DNA from 4 places in the Crystallibacter crystallopoietes genome. Region 1 is predicted to be linked to each of the others. Evidence: riboswitches for the same ligand, from Rfam matches in the RefSeq annotation. Region 1 holds a riboswitch; each other region holds the start of a gene.
What was found. A riboswitch is a leader RNA that binds a small molecule or an ion and turns the genes downstream of it on or off. The one in region 1 is predicted to bind S-adenosylmethionine.
Positions count from the first base shown of each region.

Region 2: another riboswitch for S-adenosylmethionine. It lies ahead of sfnG (dimethylsulfone monooxygenase SfnG); the one in region 1 lies ahead of AC20117_RS02935 (DUF1737 domain-containing protein).
Region 3: another riboswitch for S-adenosylmethionine. It lies ahead of AC20117_RS08400 (acyl-CoA dehydrogenase family protein); the one in region 1 lies ahead of AC20117_RS02935 (DUF1737 domain-containing protein).
Region 4: another riboswitch for S-adenosylmethionine. It lies ahead of AC20117_RS03735 (flavin reductase family protein); the one in region 1 lies ahead of AC20117_RS02935 (DUF1737 domain-containing protein).

Region 1 is NZ_CP018863.1:610,997-615,200, forward strand. It holds gene cls (cardiolipin synthase) at 1-333, opposite strand, end outside; gene AC20117_RS02930 (aminodeoxychorismate lyase) at 489-1,361, shown strand; SAM riboswitch class IV at 1,494-1,608, shown strand; gene AC20117_RS02935 (DUF1737 domain-containing protein) at 1,619-1,840, shown strand; gene AC20117_RS02940 (rhodanese-like domain-containing protein) at 1,837-2,202, shown strand; gene AC20117_RS02945 (O-succinylhomoserine sulfhydrylase) at 2,206-3,450, shown strand; gene AC20117_RS02950 (energy-coupling factor transporter transmembrane component T family protein) at 3,583-4,204, opposite strand, start outside.
Region 2 is NZ_CP018863.1:1,752,711-1,756,914, forward strand. It holds gene AC20117_RS08355 (O-acetylhomoserine aminocarboxypropyltransferase/cysteine synthase family protein) at 1-568, opposite strand, end outside; gene sfnG (dimethylsulfone monooxygenase SfnG) at 568-1,752, opposite strand; SAM riboswitch class I at 1,872-1,966, opposite strand; gene AC20117_RS08365 (hypothetical protein) at 2,124-2,957, shown strand; gene acs (acetate--CoA ligase) at 3,221-4,204, opposite strand, start outside.
Region 3 is NZ_CP018863.1:1,761,542-1,765,745, reverse strand. It holds gene AC20117_RS08405 (MFS transporter) at 1-762, opposite strand, end outside; SAM riboswitch class I at 856-1,022, opposite strand; gene AC20117_RS08400 (acyl-CoA dehydrogenase family protein) at 1,102-2,316, opposite strand; SAM riboswitch class IV at 2,402-2,515, opposite strand; gene AC20117_RS08395 (CoA-binding protein) at 2,581-2,997, opposite strand; SAM riboswitch class I at 3,090-3,204, shown strand; gene AC20117_RS08390 (cobalamin-independent methionine synthase II family protein) at 3,216-4,204, shown strand, end outside.
Region 4 is NZ_CP018863.1:767,425-771,628, forward strand. It holds gene AC20117_RS03720 (aldo/keto reductase) at 189-1,175, shown strand; gene AC20117_RS03725 (PIG-L deacetylase family protein) at 1,189-1,908, opposite strand; gene AC20117_RS03730 (hypothetical protein) at 2,168-2,416, shown strand; SAM riboswitch class IV at 2,482-2,600, shown strand; gene AC20117_RS03735 (flavin reductase family protein) at 2,662-3,168, shown strand; gene AC20117_RS03740 (LysR family transcriptional regulator) at 3,257-4,183, opposite strand.

The sequences.
Region 1 (4,204 bases):
GGAACCCTCGTAGTCCGGATAAAGCTCCACGTGGTTGTTGTCCACCATCGGGAAAGAGCCGAGCGAGCGGTTCAGTTCGGCGGCCGAATGGACCCAGGCGGGTGCTTCGCGTTCGCTGCGCGGTTCTTCCATGTCCTGGGTGGCTGCCCAGACTTTGCGGTTGATCTCGGTCTGTTTGGCGATCCGGCGGTCCGAAAGCCGGAAACTGCCGAACATGAAGAACAGCGCAATGCCGACCAGCGGAATGAAGAAGATGGCGAGCAGCCAAGCCATGGCGGTGGTGGGGCGGCGGTTGCCCGGCACAATCCCCAGCGCCGCGATCCGGATTCCCATGTCCAGTATCGAAGCCACCACGACAACCCAGTCCGGGAACGTGCCCAGACCCGCAAGCGACCACAACACGGCAGCGAACTCCTCCCTTTCCCGCCGGTCCACGGCGCTGTCCTTGTACAGCCTAATGTGCCCGCGCGGCAATCTATGCTGATCCCATGACAGTTTTGGTGTTTCTCGACCCTGCCCTGGAGAACGGGCGCATCGCCGATGCCACGAAGCCGCAGCTGATGGCGACCGATCTGGGCGCCACCCGTGGCGACGGCATTTTCGAATCGCTCCTGGCCGTGGACGGTGTTCCCCGCAAGGTGCAGGCGCATCTGGACCGGCTGGCGTCCTCGGCGCGCATCATGGACCTGGACATTCCGCCGTCCGATGCCTGGGAGCGGGCCATCGCCACCGCCGTCGCCGAACATGCCCCGGCTGAAGAGCTGGTGCTCAAGCTGCTGGTCACGCGCGGCGTGGAGGGCGCGGAGCGTCCCACCGCGTGGGTGCAGGCCTCGCTGCCCGGTTCCCTCGGCAGGGACCAGCGGCAGGAAGGCCTCGATGTGCTGCTGCTGGACCGCGGCTACGACAGCAACATCGCCGAGCGCGCGCCGTGGCTGCTGCTGGGCGCCAAGACCCTTTCCTACGCCGTGAACATGGCCGCACTGCGCTACGCCAAGGCCAACGGGGCGGACGATGTCATCTTCACCTCCACCGACGGACTGGTGCTGGAGGGCCCCACCTCCACGGTGCTGATGGCGACCGTGCGCGACGGCGTCCGGACGCTCACCACGCCGCTGCTCGAAAACGGCATCCTGCCCGGCACGTCCCAGGGCGCCCTGTTCAACGCGGCCGCGGATGCCGGCTGGCAGCTGGGCTACGGGCCGCTGGAGCCGCACCACCTGCTGGCAGCCGATGCGGTGTGGCTGGTCTCCAGCATCCGGCTGCTGGCACCGGTCAAGTCGATCGACGGCCGGGCCATCCCGGTGTCACACGAGATGACGGAGGAACTGACGGCGCTGCTGGCCAAGGGCAGCCGCGAGTAGCCCAGCGCTTCCCACGGCGGCCAGGGCTGCGGCCTTCCGCCGTCGTAAACCTACGTAACGGTTACCAATGATGACGACGCCGACGCCCCGGCTTGGGTGCCGGGGACGGCCCCGTGCTACTTTCTTGAGCAGAGTAACGAGGTCCAGCGTCAAGCCCTGACTGTGCTGGCCGGCAACCCTCTTCACGGCGGGGTGCCTCAGGTGACTACTCGGCAGTGTTCATTTGGTTCATTTGCAAGCGTGATCAGGAGTGCCCCATGCCCCCGTTGGAACAACCCGTCCAGTCCCCCGTTGGCAATGCAGCGGGCAGCCCCCTGCCCTACCGGTTGCTGACCGGGCCGGACGACAGGTCCTTCTGCGCGCGGGTCAGCGCCGCGCTGGCGGAGGGCTACGAACTCTACGGCAACCCCTCGATTGCCTTCGACGGCGAACGCGTCATCGCCGCCCAGGCCGTGGTGCTGAAGGGACACAGCGCATGAGCTACGCCGGAGACCTCACCGTTCAAGAAGCCGTGGAGAAGCTGCGCGGCGGTGCCGTCCTCGTGGACGTCCGTACCGAGACCGAATGGCAGCAGGTGGGCGTGCCCGTGACGAACGACGACGGCGCTCCCGCGCGCTTCATCGAGTGGAACCGGATTGACGGCAGCCGCAATGCCGGCTTCCTCAACGGGCTGCAGTCGCTGCGCGGCAAGGAGCTGCTGTTGATCTGCCGTTCGGGGCGGCGCTCCATCGATGCCGCCATCAGCGCCACCGCCGCCGGTCATACCGCGTACAACGTGCTGGGTGGCTTCGAAGCCGCCGGCGGCTGGCAGCAGAGCGATCTGCCCTGGAAGCGGGGCTAGCCGATGGTGCCCGCGGAGCCTTCCGGCCCTGGGCCGGACCCGGCGGAGCTGCTCGCCGGCTGGGACCCGCAGACGCGGGCAGTCCGCGGCGGCCTTGACCGCACGGGCTTCCAGGAAACCTCCGAAGCCTTGTTCCTGACCTCCGGCTACGTTTTCGATTCCGCCGAGGCAGCCGAAGCCTCCTTCAACGGCGAGGTGGAACGCTTCGTCTATTCCCGCTACGGCAACCCCACGGTCGCTGCCTTCCAGGAACGGCTCCGGCTGCTCGAGGGAGCCGAGGCCTGCTTCGCCACCGCCAGCGGCATGAGTGCGGTTTTCACGGCCTTGGGCGCCCTGCTCGCCACCGGTGACCGGGTCGTTGCAGCCCGGAGCCTGTTCGGTTCCTGCTTTGTCATTCTCAACGAGATCCTGCCGCGCTGGGGCGTGGAAACGGTCTTTGTGGACGGCCATGACCTGGCCCAGTGGGAGCAGGCCCTCGCCACCCCGGCCGCCGCGGTGTTCTTCGAGTCGCCGTCCAACCCGCTGCAGGAGCTGGTGGACATCCGGGCGGTCGTCGAACTGGCGCACGCCGCCGGGGCGCAGGTGGTGGTGGACAATGTCTTCGCCACCCCGCTGCTGCAGCAGGCAACGGAACTGGGGGCCGACGTCGTTGTTTATTCGGGTACCAAACACATGGACGGGCAGGGCCGTGTGCTGGGCGGTGCCGTGCTGGGGCGTGCGGATTTCATCAACGGCCCGGTCAAGCAGCTGATGCGCCACACCGGTCCCGCGCTGAGCCCGTTCAACGCCTGGACACTGCTCAAGGGGCTGGAGACGATGTCCCTGCGCGTGAACTATTCGACGGCATCCGCCCTGGAGATCGCCCGCTGGCTGCAAACCCAGCCGGCGGTGCGGCGGGTGGTCTACCCGTTCCTCGAATCGCATCCGCAGTACGAATTGGCGCGCCGCCAGATGAGCGGCGGCGGAACCGTGGTCACGTTTGAGCTTGAGCCGGATGCCGCCAGCGGCGCGGACGCCAAGGCCGCCGCGTTCCGGCTGCTCAACTCGCTGACCACGGTGGACATTTCGAACAACCTCGGCGACGCCAAGTCCCTGATCACCCATCCGGCCACCACCACGCACCGCGCGATGGGACCGGACGGACGGGCCGCGATCGGGCTTGGCGACGGCTTCGTCCGGCTGTCCGTGGGTCTGGAAGCCACCGGGGACCTGCTCAAGGACCTGGACCGGGCGCTCTCCAAACCGTAGCCGGCCCGTAGATCCAGGGCGTTGACGAAGGCACGCGCCTTTTGCGCGCAGCCGTAATCGAGGAGGCAGCTGCGGCCCTTCCCAAATCTGAAAAGGGCCGCAGCTGACCAGTGGATCGCGAAGGAGCCGGGGTCAGCCGAGGATGAAGTTCCAGGTCCCGGCGGAGACGGCGGCGGCAACGGCTGCCGCCGAGACCAGGGCACCGCCCAGGAAGACCCAGATATCCACCCTGCTGAACGTCGATTCCCGCGCCCAGGTGCGTTGTGCCCCGCCGAAACCGCGGGCCTCCATTGCCACCGCCAGGCGGGTGGCGCGCCGGATCGCCTGCACGATCAGCCCGAACGCCTGGCCAAGGAACGCGGCGAATTTGGCCAGCGGCTTGTTCTCGGCGCCGACTCCGCGGGCACGGCGGGCCAGACCCAGGGTCCGCCATTCCTCGACCAGCAGACCCACCAGCCGGAGGCCGGCCAGGGCCCCGAGCACAAACCGGTGCGGCAGCTTCAGCTTCTGCGCCAGCGCATCGGCCAGATCGGTGGGGTCAGTGGTCAGCAGCAGGAAGATTCCGGGCAGTGCCACCGCCAGGGACCGCAGCCCGATGGCGACGCCGGAGTTGATGGAATCCTCGGTGAACAGCAGCGGGCCCGCTTCGAAGACCACCGCGCCGGTTTTCTCCGCCAGCAGCGCCGTGCCGTAGGCGCCAACCGCGGCCGCCACCACCAGCGGCCAGCCGCGCCGGAACAATGCCCAGGCGCTG
Region 2 (4,204 bases), 1.1 Mb from region 1:
GCGTGCTCAAGGTGGCGTCGACGATCAGGGGGATCCCGGCGTCGTGCGCTACCGTGGCCAGGCCCTCGAGATCGGCAATGTCGCCGGACGGGTTGGCGACGATCTCCGTGTAGACGGCCTTCGTGTTCTCCTGCACTGCTGCGGCGAAATCGGCCGGATCATTGCTGTCGATGAACGTGGTCTCTACACCGAAGCGGCGCAGGGTGACATCGAGCTGCGTGATCGTCCCGCCGTAGAGCTTGGAAGAGGCCACAATGTGGTCCCCGGCTCCGGTCAGCGCGGCGAAGGTGATGAATTCCGCCGCCATGCCGGAGGACGTGGCGACGGCGCCGATGCCGCCTTCGAGCGAGGCGATCCGCTCCTCGAACGCGGCCACCGTGGGGTTGCCGATCCGCGAGTAGATGTTGCCGTACTTCTGCAGCGCGAAGAGGTTGGCGGCGTCGTCGGTGTCCTTGAAGACGAAGGACGTGGACTGGTAGATCGGTACGGCGCGGGCACCGTGCTCGGCGTCGGGAGTTCCACCCGCATGCAGGGCACGGGTGCGGAAGCCGAATGTGCGTTCAGCCATTAAAGCGTGGCTCCTTCAAAGTTGGTTTCGGGCAGCAGGTCCGTGTTCAGCTCAGTACCGTTCTTGCGGGCCAGGTCTGCCTCGAGTTCGCGGACGATCGGCAGGACGTTGCGGCCAAAGGCCTCGACCTCTTCCTGGAAATGCAGGTAGCAGGTCAGCATCAGGTTCACGCCGATCTTCTTGAAGTCCACGATACGTTGGGCAATCTGCTCCGGCGTACCTATAAGTCCTGTCTTGAAGCCATCGTTGTACTGGACCAGGTCCTCGTAGCTCGAATCGGCCCACATGCCCTTGCCGTCCTTGGTGGAGGCGCCGGCTTCCTGGACCGCGGCGCGGAAACCTTCGACGGCGGGGCGGTGCGCCTTGGCCACGATCTCGCGCAGCGTGTCCTTCGCCTCGGCTTCGGTGTCGCGGGCGATGACGAAGCCGTTCAGGCCGAACTTCGGGGTGCGGCCGACGGCGGCTGCGGCGGCCGTGACGCCGGAGATGTTGTCCTCGAAGCCCGCCAGGTCCTTGCCGTTGGAGAAGTACCAGTCGGCGGTGCGGCCGGCGGCGGCCTGGGCGGCGGTGGAGTTGCCGCCGAAGAAGATCTCCGGGTGCGCCCGGCCCGGGACGTCCAGCGGCGCCGGGTTCAGGGTGAAGTTGTTGATGTTGTAGTACTTGCCGGACTGCGAGTACTCCTGCTCGGTCCACAGGCCGCGCAGCACCCGGATGAACTCCTCGGTGCGGACGTAGCGCTCGTCATGCTCGAGCCACTCCAGTCCGAAGTTCACGAACTCGTCCTTGAGCCAGCCGGACACAACGTTGACGGCCGCGCGGCCGCCGGAAATGTGGTCCGCCGTAATGATGAACTTGGCCAGCACGCCGGGATGCCACATGCCCGGGTGGACGGCGGAGATAACCTTGAGCTTTTCGGTGGCGCCGAGCAGGGCCAGCGAGAAGCTGGTGGCCTCGTGCTGCTTGTCCGCGCCGTAGCTGGCGGCGTAGCGGGTCTGCGTCAGGGCATATTCGAAGCCGGAGTTCTCGGCGATCCGGGCCAGCTTCTTGTTGTAGTCGAAGTCCCAGCTGGTGCGCTGTTCAATGGTGGAGACCACCAGGCCGCCGGAAACGTTCGGGACCCAGTAGGCGAATTTCAGCGGGGTTTCGAGATCAGCTACCTGGCTGACCGAGGTGTTGGTGCTCATGGCGAATTCCTTCAAAGTCTGCGCCGCGGCGCGATGTGCGGGAATCCCGGGCAATGACGATCCGTCGGGCGCCAGGCCGGACAGCCTTGCGCCATCCGGATCAAAGATTGCTTGCGCTCTCTCCATCGCTTCTGGCGGTAGCACCTCTCCGGTGGAGTCCGGATGGTTGCTGCGGCGTCAAAGAGCCAGATCTCTCGGCCGCTCGGGATGGTCCCGACTATTCTCGCAACTGTTACGGGCGGCGGCCAAGAATATTTAGCCGCATTGCGTTCTCCCGGGAGTTTGCCGAGTGTGCTGGATATCAACAATGTTTTCCACAGCTTCGAAGAGGCTCTGGCCGTGGAACTGCATGTTTGGACATCCTCTTGACTATGCAGAACTTGGATCCCATCGCAGAGTATGTGGCACGGTACGGGGGTACGCTCCAGGTCGCGGACTTGGTCAAGGCAGGCTTCGGGTCTTACCGCATCAGGGCAGCCATCGCCCAGGGGGACATTGTTGCGCTGAGGAGGGGCCTCGTCGGAACGCCAAATGCCGACCCGGTTCTACGGTCTGCGCTGATGCCGGGCGGGTTGCTCACCTGTGTCTCAGCCGCCAAGGAGCTCGGCTTGTGGACCATTAAGAATCCGAGCCAAGTGCATGTGTGGACACACAACGGCCGGCACCCCGGCCCCTTCGTCAAACACCGTGGCCAGTTGTTGGGCGAGCGAGGCCCGGGCAATTACGTCGCAGTCCTTGACTGCGTCCTCCACGCCATTCGTTGCCGTCCCCGGCTGGAAGCACTGGTGATTGCGGAGTCGGCAGTGCGCCGGCAAGCAGTAACCCGGGAACAGCTGTTGGAACTCTTACCGGGTAAACGGAACGGTGTCCGCCGGGCAGTGGTCAAGGGCATCGGGGACGATGCCGATTCACCGCTTGAAGTCATTGCCCGGGATCTGTTCCGTACGGCAGGACTTCATGTAGAAACGCAGGTGCGGATCCGAGGGCTTGGACGCGTTGACATGATTGTCGAGCGATGCCTCATCGTCGAGTTGGACGGCTTCGACTTTCACTGGGACCGGGCATCCTTTCGAAACGACCGGAAGCGGAACAACGCCGGCGTCCTGAGCGGCTATCCTACTTTGCGCTATCTGTACGAGGACCTGGTATTTACGCCGGAGAAAGTCGTGGCAGAGGTAAAAACGGCAGTTCGTCGAGTGGCCTGAGGCGAGTTATGCGCGATCGATGGATGCTCGAGCCCAAGTTCAGGCCTAACGGTCCATGTTCTGGAACCTGCCGACGCTGTGACTGGGCATGATGCAGATGCCCCCTTCAAAACATGGGCTCGAGCAGGGCGCGGGAAGGGCAGCAGGGCGCGGGCAGGACAGCGGGGCGTGGGGCCGGTACAGGGCAGCGCAGGGCGGGGGCATGGCAGCGGGGGCAGGGCAGGGCCGAGGGGTCCGGCTGCGGTGCCGGCCCCCGGGCCGGGCTACCGCGCCTCGCAGATCTCCTTGATGTCCGCGATGCAGGGCTCATTCTGCAGGCTCGTGGTGTCGCCCAACGTGCTGCCCTCGAACAGCTGGGTCAGCAGGCGCCGCATGATCTTGCCGGACCGGGTCTTGGGCACGTCCGGGACAAACACGATCTCGCGCGGCTTGGCGATCGGCCCGATCTGGGTCGCAACATGCGCGCGCAACTCGGCAGCGGCCGCAGCCTGCTCAGCCGTCGGCTCGGCGGCCGTGGATGCAGCGATCAGCGACTTGTCCGCCGGCACCACGAACGCGGTGGCCGCGTGGCCGGTCTTCGCGTCAAACGTGGGGCACACGCCGGCCTCCACCACCGCCGGGTGCGAGACCAAGGCGGACTCGATCTCGATGGTGGACAAACGGTGGCCGGAAATGTTGATCACGTCATCGGTGCGGCCGAGGATCCAGGTGTCGCCGTCGTCGTCGAACCGCGCGCCGTCGCCGGCCAGGAACCAGCCCTGGTCCGCGTACTTCTCCCAGTAGGAGGTGAAGTAGCGCTCGGGATTGCCCCACACGGTTCGCGCCATCGAGGGGCCCGTCTTGGTGACCACGATGTTGCCCTGCACGTTCGCGCCTACGCGCTTACCGGCGTCGTCGACAATGTCGGTGGCCACGCCGGGCAGCGCGCGGGTGGCGCACCCCGGCTTGAAGGACGCGTCCGTCTGGCGCGGGGAGAGGATGGTCGCGCCGGTTTCGGACTGCCACCAGGTGTCCACCATGGGAACGCCCGAGGCCGGATCTCCGGTCAGCGAGTCGCGGCCGACCTGGGTGCGCAGCCAGCGCCAGGCCTCGGGGTTCACGGCCTCGCCCACCGTGCCGCACAGGCGGATGGAGCTGAGGTCGTAGTCGGCGGGGATGCCGTCCGGGAACCAGCCCATCAGGGAGCGCACCAGCGTGGGCGCCGTGTAGTAGCTGGTCACGCCGTAGCGCTGGATGATCTCGAAGTG
Region 3 (4,204 bases), 1.2 Mb from region 1:
CTGCGCAATGCGGAGGCCGGTAGTGAGCGCAACCTGCCGCGGGTGGGTCTTGATGCTTTCCAGCACCGGGCGGTCAGCGACCTTCTCTACCTGCTGCACACGCTTGAACTCTGCGCTGTCTTCGACAGACAACCGGATCACCAGTCCGACGGCGACCAGCAGCAAGCTGGCCACGAATGGGATCCGCCAGCCCCAGGCCAGGAACTGTTCGTTGGTCATGGAGTTCTCCAACACCAGCAGCACGCCCGTGGCCAGCAGCATGCCGGAAGTGGGCCCGAGCTGTGTGGCGCTGCTGGTCAGTCCGCGGCGCTTCGGCTTGGCGTGCTCCACCGTCATCAGGGCCGCACCGGCCCATTCGGCCCCGTAGCCGATGCCCTGGAGAACACGCAGCAGCAGCAACAGTACGGGGGCGACCCAGCCGATCTGTGCGTAGATCGGCAGCAGGCCGATGGCGGTAGTGGCCAGACCGGTCAGCAGCAGCGAGGCAACAAGCACGGTCTTGCGACCGATCCGGTCACCGAAGTGGCCGCCGAGAATGCCGCCGACCGGACGGGCGACGAAGCCGACGGCATAGGTGGCGAAGGCGGCGATGGTGCCGACCAGCGGTTCGGCCGGGGCGAAGAACAATGGCCCGAAAACGGTGGCCGCCGCGAGCCCGTACAGGACAAAGTCATAGCCTTCGATCGTCGTGCCGATGAAGCTGGCTACGGCGACCTTCGTGGTCATTTTCTTCGGCGGGGAAGGGTTTGTGGTGGTGCTCATTACTGTCTCTCCTGTGGCGTCAGCCGAGAAGATGCAGCGCACATCCGATCGGACCACGGCGGAAGGCAGTGGGAAGGACCGGTTGAGGCGCTTACTCCATCGGTCCTGGCAGTAGCACCCTACGGAACAGGTCTTACTGCGCTTGTTCGGCGCAGCCCTCGACAAGTTCCTTGTTATCAGCGCGAATCCAGGGAGATTCGTCGTGACCAGGGTTGCTGCGGCGTCATAGAGCCAGGTCTCTCAGCCGCTCGGGATGGTTACACGTTCAGTGTGGGGCCAGTCACCGGTCCACGAAAAAGCGGTCCGTCACATGCCGTAACCCGCCTCACAGTGGAAAGGCTAGACTGCCGCGGTTCGGCGTTCCGCATCGGCGCCGGCAACACCGATGGTCCAGACATAGGGCGGTTCCGTGGCGTTGACCTCCCAGTCGCCGACGATCCGCGACTTGTAGATGAACGGGTTGTGCGTGGCCACGGTCCGGGCGTTGCGCCAGTGCCGGTCCAGCGCTTTCCCCGTGCTGGTCGACGAGGCACCCAGCACATTGAACAGGGCTCCCGCCGCGTCGGGCACCAGAGCGCTCAGCACAATCTGCGCCTGGCCGGATTCAAGTTCGATGGCGATGTTGGCCGCCTTTTCGGCGTCGTCGTTCTGCAATCTTGAAGCGAAGACCCGGTCGAGGGTCTGAGCTACGCGCAGGGTGGTGGCTTCCGCGGCGTAGGCCTTGGCGCTGATTTCGCCGACAACCTGCAGAATCTGGGCGTCGTTGCGCACCAGCGGGGCGTTGCCATGGCCGAAGACGCGCTTCCGCTCGCGCACGTTCGCCGCGACGTCGGTGACCACGGCCTTGGCGATGCCGGCCAGGCTGACCAGCAGGATGTGCTGGTAGAGGGCGGTCTGGTAGGGGAAGCGGTCGGCGAAGGCGGAGACGTTGGCGGGGCCCACTTCGGCGTCGGTGAACACCGTGGTCCCGCTGCCCGTGAGCCGCTGGCCGAAGCCGTCCCAGTCGTCGAAGGTCTCCACGCCGGCGGTCTTGGTGGAAATGATGACGGAGACGTCGGTGCCGTCAGGGCGTTTGGCCGTCACGTCGATCCAGTCGGCGAAGATGGTGCCGGTGGTGTAGAACTTGCGCCCGTTCAGCACGAGCTTGCCGCCGGCCTCGTCCAGCACAGTGCCGGTGCCGCCGACGCCCGGCTCGGTCCACGCGTTGCCGGCCAGCTGGCCGTTGGCGAAGCGCTGCAGCCAGACGCTGCGGTCTTCGCGGTGGTGGTGGTAGAGGTGTTCTTCCGTCAGGGCGATGTGCGCGCGCAGGGCCTGCGGGATGTTGCTGTCGGCCGCGGCAAGCTCGATGAGCAGCTGGGTGAATTCTTCCCAGTTCAGGCCGTCCCCGCCGAATTCCGCGGGGATGCGGGCGGCGCCGAAGCCGGCTTCCTTCAGCCAGCCGATTTGCTCGAACGGCAGTTCCCTGGCCTGTTCACGGTCCAGTGCACCGGCGGCGATGCGGGCGAAGATCGGCCGGTACTTGGCGGCGGCCGTTGCGAATACGTTATCGGACATGATGTGCTCCTGGGGCAGAGGCTCCCGCCTGCCTGCGGCGCGCAACAACCACGTAGATTCGAGGTAAGGGGACGCAGCCGGGAGGGGGCCGTACTTGCCGGACACGGTTTGTGCGCGGCCAGATCCTCATCTGGGGCACCCCACTACGGGAGAGGGTTGCCGCCCAACCAGCCAGAGCTTGTCGTTGGGACTCTTGATCTTGGAGTTCAGTATGCCGAGGAGCCGGGCTCCCCGAAACAAAGATGAAGTTATGTGAATGCGGGGCTACAAACCGAGGTACGGCGCCTCGATTTTCGGGCAGGTATCCATCACGACGTCGAGCCCGGCGGCCTTGGCCCGTTCCGCCGCGGCTTCGTCGATCACGCCGAGCTGCAGCCACACGGCCTTCGCCCCGACCTCAATCGCCTGGTCCACCACAGGCCCGACCTTGTGCGAGTTCACAAAGCAGTTCACCACGTCGATCTCGCCGGGAATCTCCGCCAGCTTCTTGTACCCCTTCTGCCCGTGGACGTCGTCGCCCTTGAGGCTGACCGGAATGATCTCCATGCCCAACCGGTCCATCATGTAGCGGGACACACTCAGCGCCACGCGACGCGGGTTGTTGGAGAGGCCTACCACGGCCCAGCGCGCCGGGGTGCTCAGGAGCCGCTTGATGACTTCGGGATCATTCTGATGCGCCATGCCGCCAGCCTACCTGCGTCACATTCACTCGGGAATGCCAGGCCGCGGTAGGCGGACTTGCGCCGGCAACTCCAAATGCCATTTAGTGGGAGGACCCATCCCGAGCGGCCGAGAGACCTGGATCGATGAAGCCGCAGCAACCCGCCCCCTTGCACAAGCCGTCAGGCTGACCACGGGCAACGGTGCTACTGCCAGGACCGATGGAAAGGAACTCCACCATGTCCTCAAACACCGACCACATCCGCGTCACCCACGCCGGTTCGTTGCCGCGGACGCCGGAGCTGCTGGCCGCCAACGAGTCCAAGGATGCCAACGGAATTACCCCGGAATTCCTGGACCTGCTCGAAACTTCGGTGATCGACGTCGTCGCCCGCCAGCGGAACCTGGGCATCGATATACCGAACGACGGCGAGTACGGGCACGCCATGGCGAGCTCCGTTGATTACGGCGCCTGGTGGAACTACTCCTTCGCGCGCCTGGGCGGACTGGAGCCGACCAATGTGGACCGCTGGGCCGATGCCGAAGTGCGCCGCTCCTCCCCCGGCAACATTGTGCTCACATCCTTCCCGGACCGGCGCGACCGGCAGAAGTTCAATGACGCCTACAACGATCCGTCGTCGGGCATTCTGGCGCACCGCAAGTCCGTCACGCAGCCGAAGATCGCCGGGCCGCTGACCTACACCGGGCATGACCTGGTGCAGTCGGATGCAACCAACCTGAAGAAGGGCCTCGACGCCGCCGGGCTGTCCGAGGGTTTCGTGGCCGCGCTGTCCCCGGGCTCCTGCGCCCGCGTGGCCAATGAGTACTACAAGACGGACGAAGAGCTGCTGTACGCCTGCGCCGATGCCATGCGTGAGGAATACAAAGCGATTATCGACGCCGGCCTGACGGTCCAGCTCGATGACCCGTCCCTGGCGGAGAGCTGGGACCAGATCAACCCGGAGCCCAGTCTGGAGGACTACCTGAAGTTCATCCAACTGCGCGTCGAGGCCACCAAATGGGCGCTGCGCGACCTGCCGCAGGAGCAGATCCGGCTGCACGTCTGCTGGGGCTCCTGGCACGGCCCGCACACGACCGACATCCCGTTCGCGGACATCATCGATTCCGTGCTGCAGATCAACGCCGGCGCGTATTCCTTCGAGGCCGCCAATGTCCGGCACGAGCACGAGTGGCGCATCTGGGAAGACACCAAGCTGCCCGAGGGCAA
Region 4 (4,204 bases), 160 kb from region 1:
GTCCTTCCTGCGCAGCCAGGCCACCGTCGTCCGCTGGCCGAATAGAAGTATCCCTCCATCACGTTAGTGTCCGCGGCCCGATTTGGACAGGGTCTTACCGCCCAGGCCTTCTGCGGGCTGCGGGCCGCTCGTGCTAAGAAAGTAAGGACAGTTCCGGACAGAACAGCCCCAATCGACAGGACTCAACAGTGCAATCTCGCCGCATCGGCACCCAGGAAGTCGGCAGCATCGGTCTGGGCTGCATGAATCTCAGCCACGCCTACGGAACCCCGCCCTCGCGGGAAGCTGCCGCCGATTTGCTCCGGCATGCGCTGGACAGCGGAGTCGTCCACTTTGATACTGCGGCGCTGTACGGGGCCACGGCCAACGAGACACTGGTCGGCGAGGTACTCGGTTCCCGGCGCGACGAATTCTTCCTGGCCAGCAAATGCGGCATGACCAGTGTTGACGGCAAACGTGTGATCGACGGCCGGCCGGAAACGCTCAAAACCACGTGCGAAGAGGCGTTGCGCCGGCTCCGCACAGACCACATCGACCTCTACTACCTGCACCGCTGGGACCAGGACATTCCGATCGAAGACAGCGTGGGCGCCCTGGCCGAACTGGTCCAGGAAGGCAAGATCGGCGGGATCGGTCTGTCCGAGGTTTCGGCGGCGACGCTGCGGCGGGCAAATGCCGTCCACCCTATTGCCGCGCTCCAGACCGAGTACTCGCTCTGGAGCCGCAATCCCGAGCTCGGCGCGCTGGCCACGTGCGCCGAACTCGGCACGGCCTTCGTCGCGTTCAGCCCGCTGGGCCGCGGCTTCCTCACCGGGAAGATCCGCGACGTCGCAGCGCTGCCCGAATCGGATATCCGCCGGGCGATGCCGCGCTTCTCCGCCGCGAACTACCCGCGGAACCTTGAGCTCGTGGATCAGTTCGCGGGCCTGGCCAAGGAAGCCGGCTGTACTCCGGCGCAGCTGGCCATCGCATGGCTGCTGCATCAGGGCGAGCACGTCATCGCGCTCCCGGGAACCACCAGCGTTCCCCACCTGGACGAGGACCTGGCGGCCGACGCCGTCGTCCTTAGTGAGGAGGTGCTCAAGCGCGCGGACACGCTGATTAACGAGCAGACCGTGCACGGCCCGCGCTACACTCCGGCCATGCAGGCGGACGTCGATACCGAAGAGTTCTGAACCGCAGGCCGGGTTAGAACCGGTACAGCTCGAACCCGACCCTCCGGGCAGAGGCTTCGGGACCACCGGTGGTCAGCTCTATCTGGCGCCGGGCCTGGACCTCAACGGGCTCTGGGCTCAGTGCCTGCAGATAGCGCCGGTGTTCGCTCAGGGACCGGACGGCCCGTTCAATGCTGTCCTCGTCGACGTCCAGCCAGTGCGTGGGGTGCATGGAACACACGCCCACCCAGCGCACGCCGGCATGCGGCGGCAGACCTTCGGCGCTGAGCTCGGGGAAGATCCACTCGTTAGCCGCGTCCGCCACCGCGTCCATGACGGCTGTTCCCAGATGGCGGTGGTCGGGCGAATTCCAGCTGCCCGGCCCCCAGGTCTGGCCGAAGTTCAGGGTAATGATGCCGTCCGGCCGGTGCCGGCGGATCGCGCGGGCGATATCCAGCCGCAGACCGGGAGTGTTCTCGATCCTGCCGTCCGCGTAGTCGAGAAACTCCAGGTCTTCGACGCCGACGTGCCCGCAGGCCCGGCGCTGCTCCTCGGCCCGGATCACCGCCGACTCTTGGGGATCGAGCCCGGCAATGCCCGCTTCGCCCCGCGTCGCCAACACGTAACCGATGCTCTTGCCCGCCGTGGTCCACTGGGCCACGGCCGCTGCGGCTCCGTACTCCGGATCATCCGGGTGGGCCATAACCAACAGCGCCCGCTGCCAATCGGCCGGCATTTCCGACGACGATTCCATAGCTGCCTCCCCCGTTCACAGGCCCTGCACTGGCCCGATGGCTGTTGTTTCACCCAGCGTAGCCGGGGCGGCACGGCCGGCCACTTGATAACGGCGCCATGTCGGGCCAACGGCGAGAATCTCTTTCCCATTACGGTCATTGTCGTCAGTGCGCCGCGTCCCTACCATGGAAGAACCTCAATACCTGTCCCTGCGGGACTCAGCCACGAACCACAGCTTTGCCTTCATCCGCGCACTTCTCCCGCCCCAAGGATCTGCCGTGAAAAATCTGCCCCGCCGACTGGCCATGCGAACCCTGGCCGCCCTTGACCTGCACTGCGCCCGTTGCGATTCGATAGGCGAACACCGCCTGGACAAGCACCTGGGCAGAGCCGGAGCTCCGGCTTCCCCGATCGTCCGGGCGAGACAGTACGTGCTGGTCTGCGCCGCCTGCGGCGTCGCCCAGGAACTGACGGAGCAGCAAAAGAGATCAGTCCTGCACTACACGGCCCACCCCCTGACGGCCTGACCGCGCGTTACCTACTATTGCCTTGGCTTGACCGGCGGCCGGTCAAGCTCTTAGCGTGATAGCTGAATCATGAGCGCCAACATCAAGCCCTGGCTTGTTGGCCGGCAACCCTCTCGTGCGTAGCGGGGTGCTCCAGGTGATGATTCGGCCGTACCGAAGAACAGCGGTTCGGCAAGTACCGCGTATCCGCCCCGCGTCTTGAACCCGGGCCAGCGGATCCGCCTGATGGCAAAGGAATGCCCGCGATGCCCCTGACTGACGACCTGCAGCCCGACACCCTCCGCAACGCCTTCGGCCGCTTCCCTTCCGGCGTCGCCGCGTTGTGTGCTCTGGTCGATGGCGAGCCGCAGGGAATCGTGGCTTCTTCCTTCACCGTCGGCGTCTCCATGGACCCACCGCTGGTGATGTTCGCAGTGCAGAACACCTCCCGCACCTGGCCGGTTGTCCGCCAGGCCGGCCGGATCGGCGTGTCGATCCTCGGTACCGGGCACGACGGCGTCTGCCGCCAGATCGCCTCGAAGACCGGTGACCGCTTCGCCGGCCTGCCCCTGCACTCCACGGACGAAGGCGCCCTCTTCCTCGAGGATGCCGCGCTGTGGCTGGAGTGCTCCGTGGAGCAGGAAGTCCCAGCCGGCGACCACCACGTGGTGCTACTGCGCGTCCATGGCCTCTCCACGCACGATGGCGCCCACGAACCGCTGGTCTTCCACGGCTCCGCGTTCCGTCGGCTCGAACAGCCCGCCTACATCTGAGGAAACCGCGGCAAAATAACGACGGCGGCTGCTTCGGTTCAGGGACCGGCCGCGGATCGCACCGAACAGCAGCGTTGCCAGGTCGGGTCTAATCGGCGGCGTCGGCGGATGGGTCGTCCAGGTTCCCGTCCAGCAGGCTCAGAAGCTTCAGAACCGCCGGGTTGGTATTGTTCTCGTTCCACGCAACTTCGAGGTCCACGCGGTTCAGCGCTTGGGTACCGTGGGAGCCCTCGATCTCGCGGAACCGTACCCCCGGCGGCGAAAACGCCCGCGTCGACGCCGGAACCAGTGTCACGCCCAAGCCCGCTTCCACGAAGGCCAACAGTGCCGGGACCTGGCTGGCGTACTGGGTGATCCGGGGCTCCGCGCCTGCGCTGGCAAACAGCCGCAGCACCAGGTCGTGGAAGTAACGGGCCTCGCTGGTCGAGTACATCATGAGGGGTTCACCGCTCAGGGCCTGCAGCGGCAAGGACTCCCTCTCCTCCAGCAGCGGGCTCTCCGCGGGCAAGGCAATCACCAGTCGGTCCTGCATCACCGGCCGGTACTTAATGCCCGGCCGGGCAACGATGGGCCGCAGCAGCCCGATGTCTACAGTGCCTTTCACCAGCCCGTCCATCTGGTCCGTGGAAACCAGTTCGCGCAGCAGCAGGGAGACGCCTGGCTGTTCACTGGCGGAGCGCCTCAGGAGCCGAGGCAGCGCACTCTGGCCTGCGATGGCGGTGTAGCCAATAGTGACGGCGCCGGCGTCCCCTGTTGCCACGCGCTGGACGTCCAGCTGCGTTTTGATGGACAGGTCAAGGATCTGGCGGGCGCTGGGCAGCAGCGTCCGTCCCGCAGCCGTCAGCTCGACTCTGCGGCTGGTGCGGTCGAAGAGCTGGGCATGCAGTTCCTTTTCCAATAGCTGGATCTGCCGGCTCAGCGGCGGCTGCGTCATGTTGAGCCGCTCGGCTGCCGCGCCAAAGTGCAGCTCTTCAGCTACCGCGACAAAGGACTCCAGCTGGATCAGCGTAAACATCAATGCGCTCCTTGTATTGTT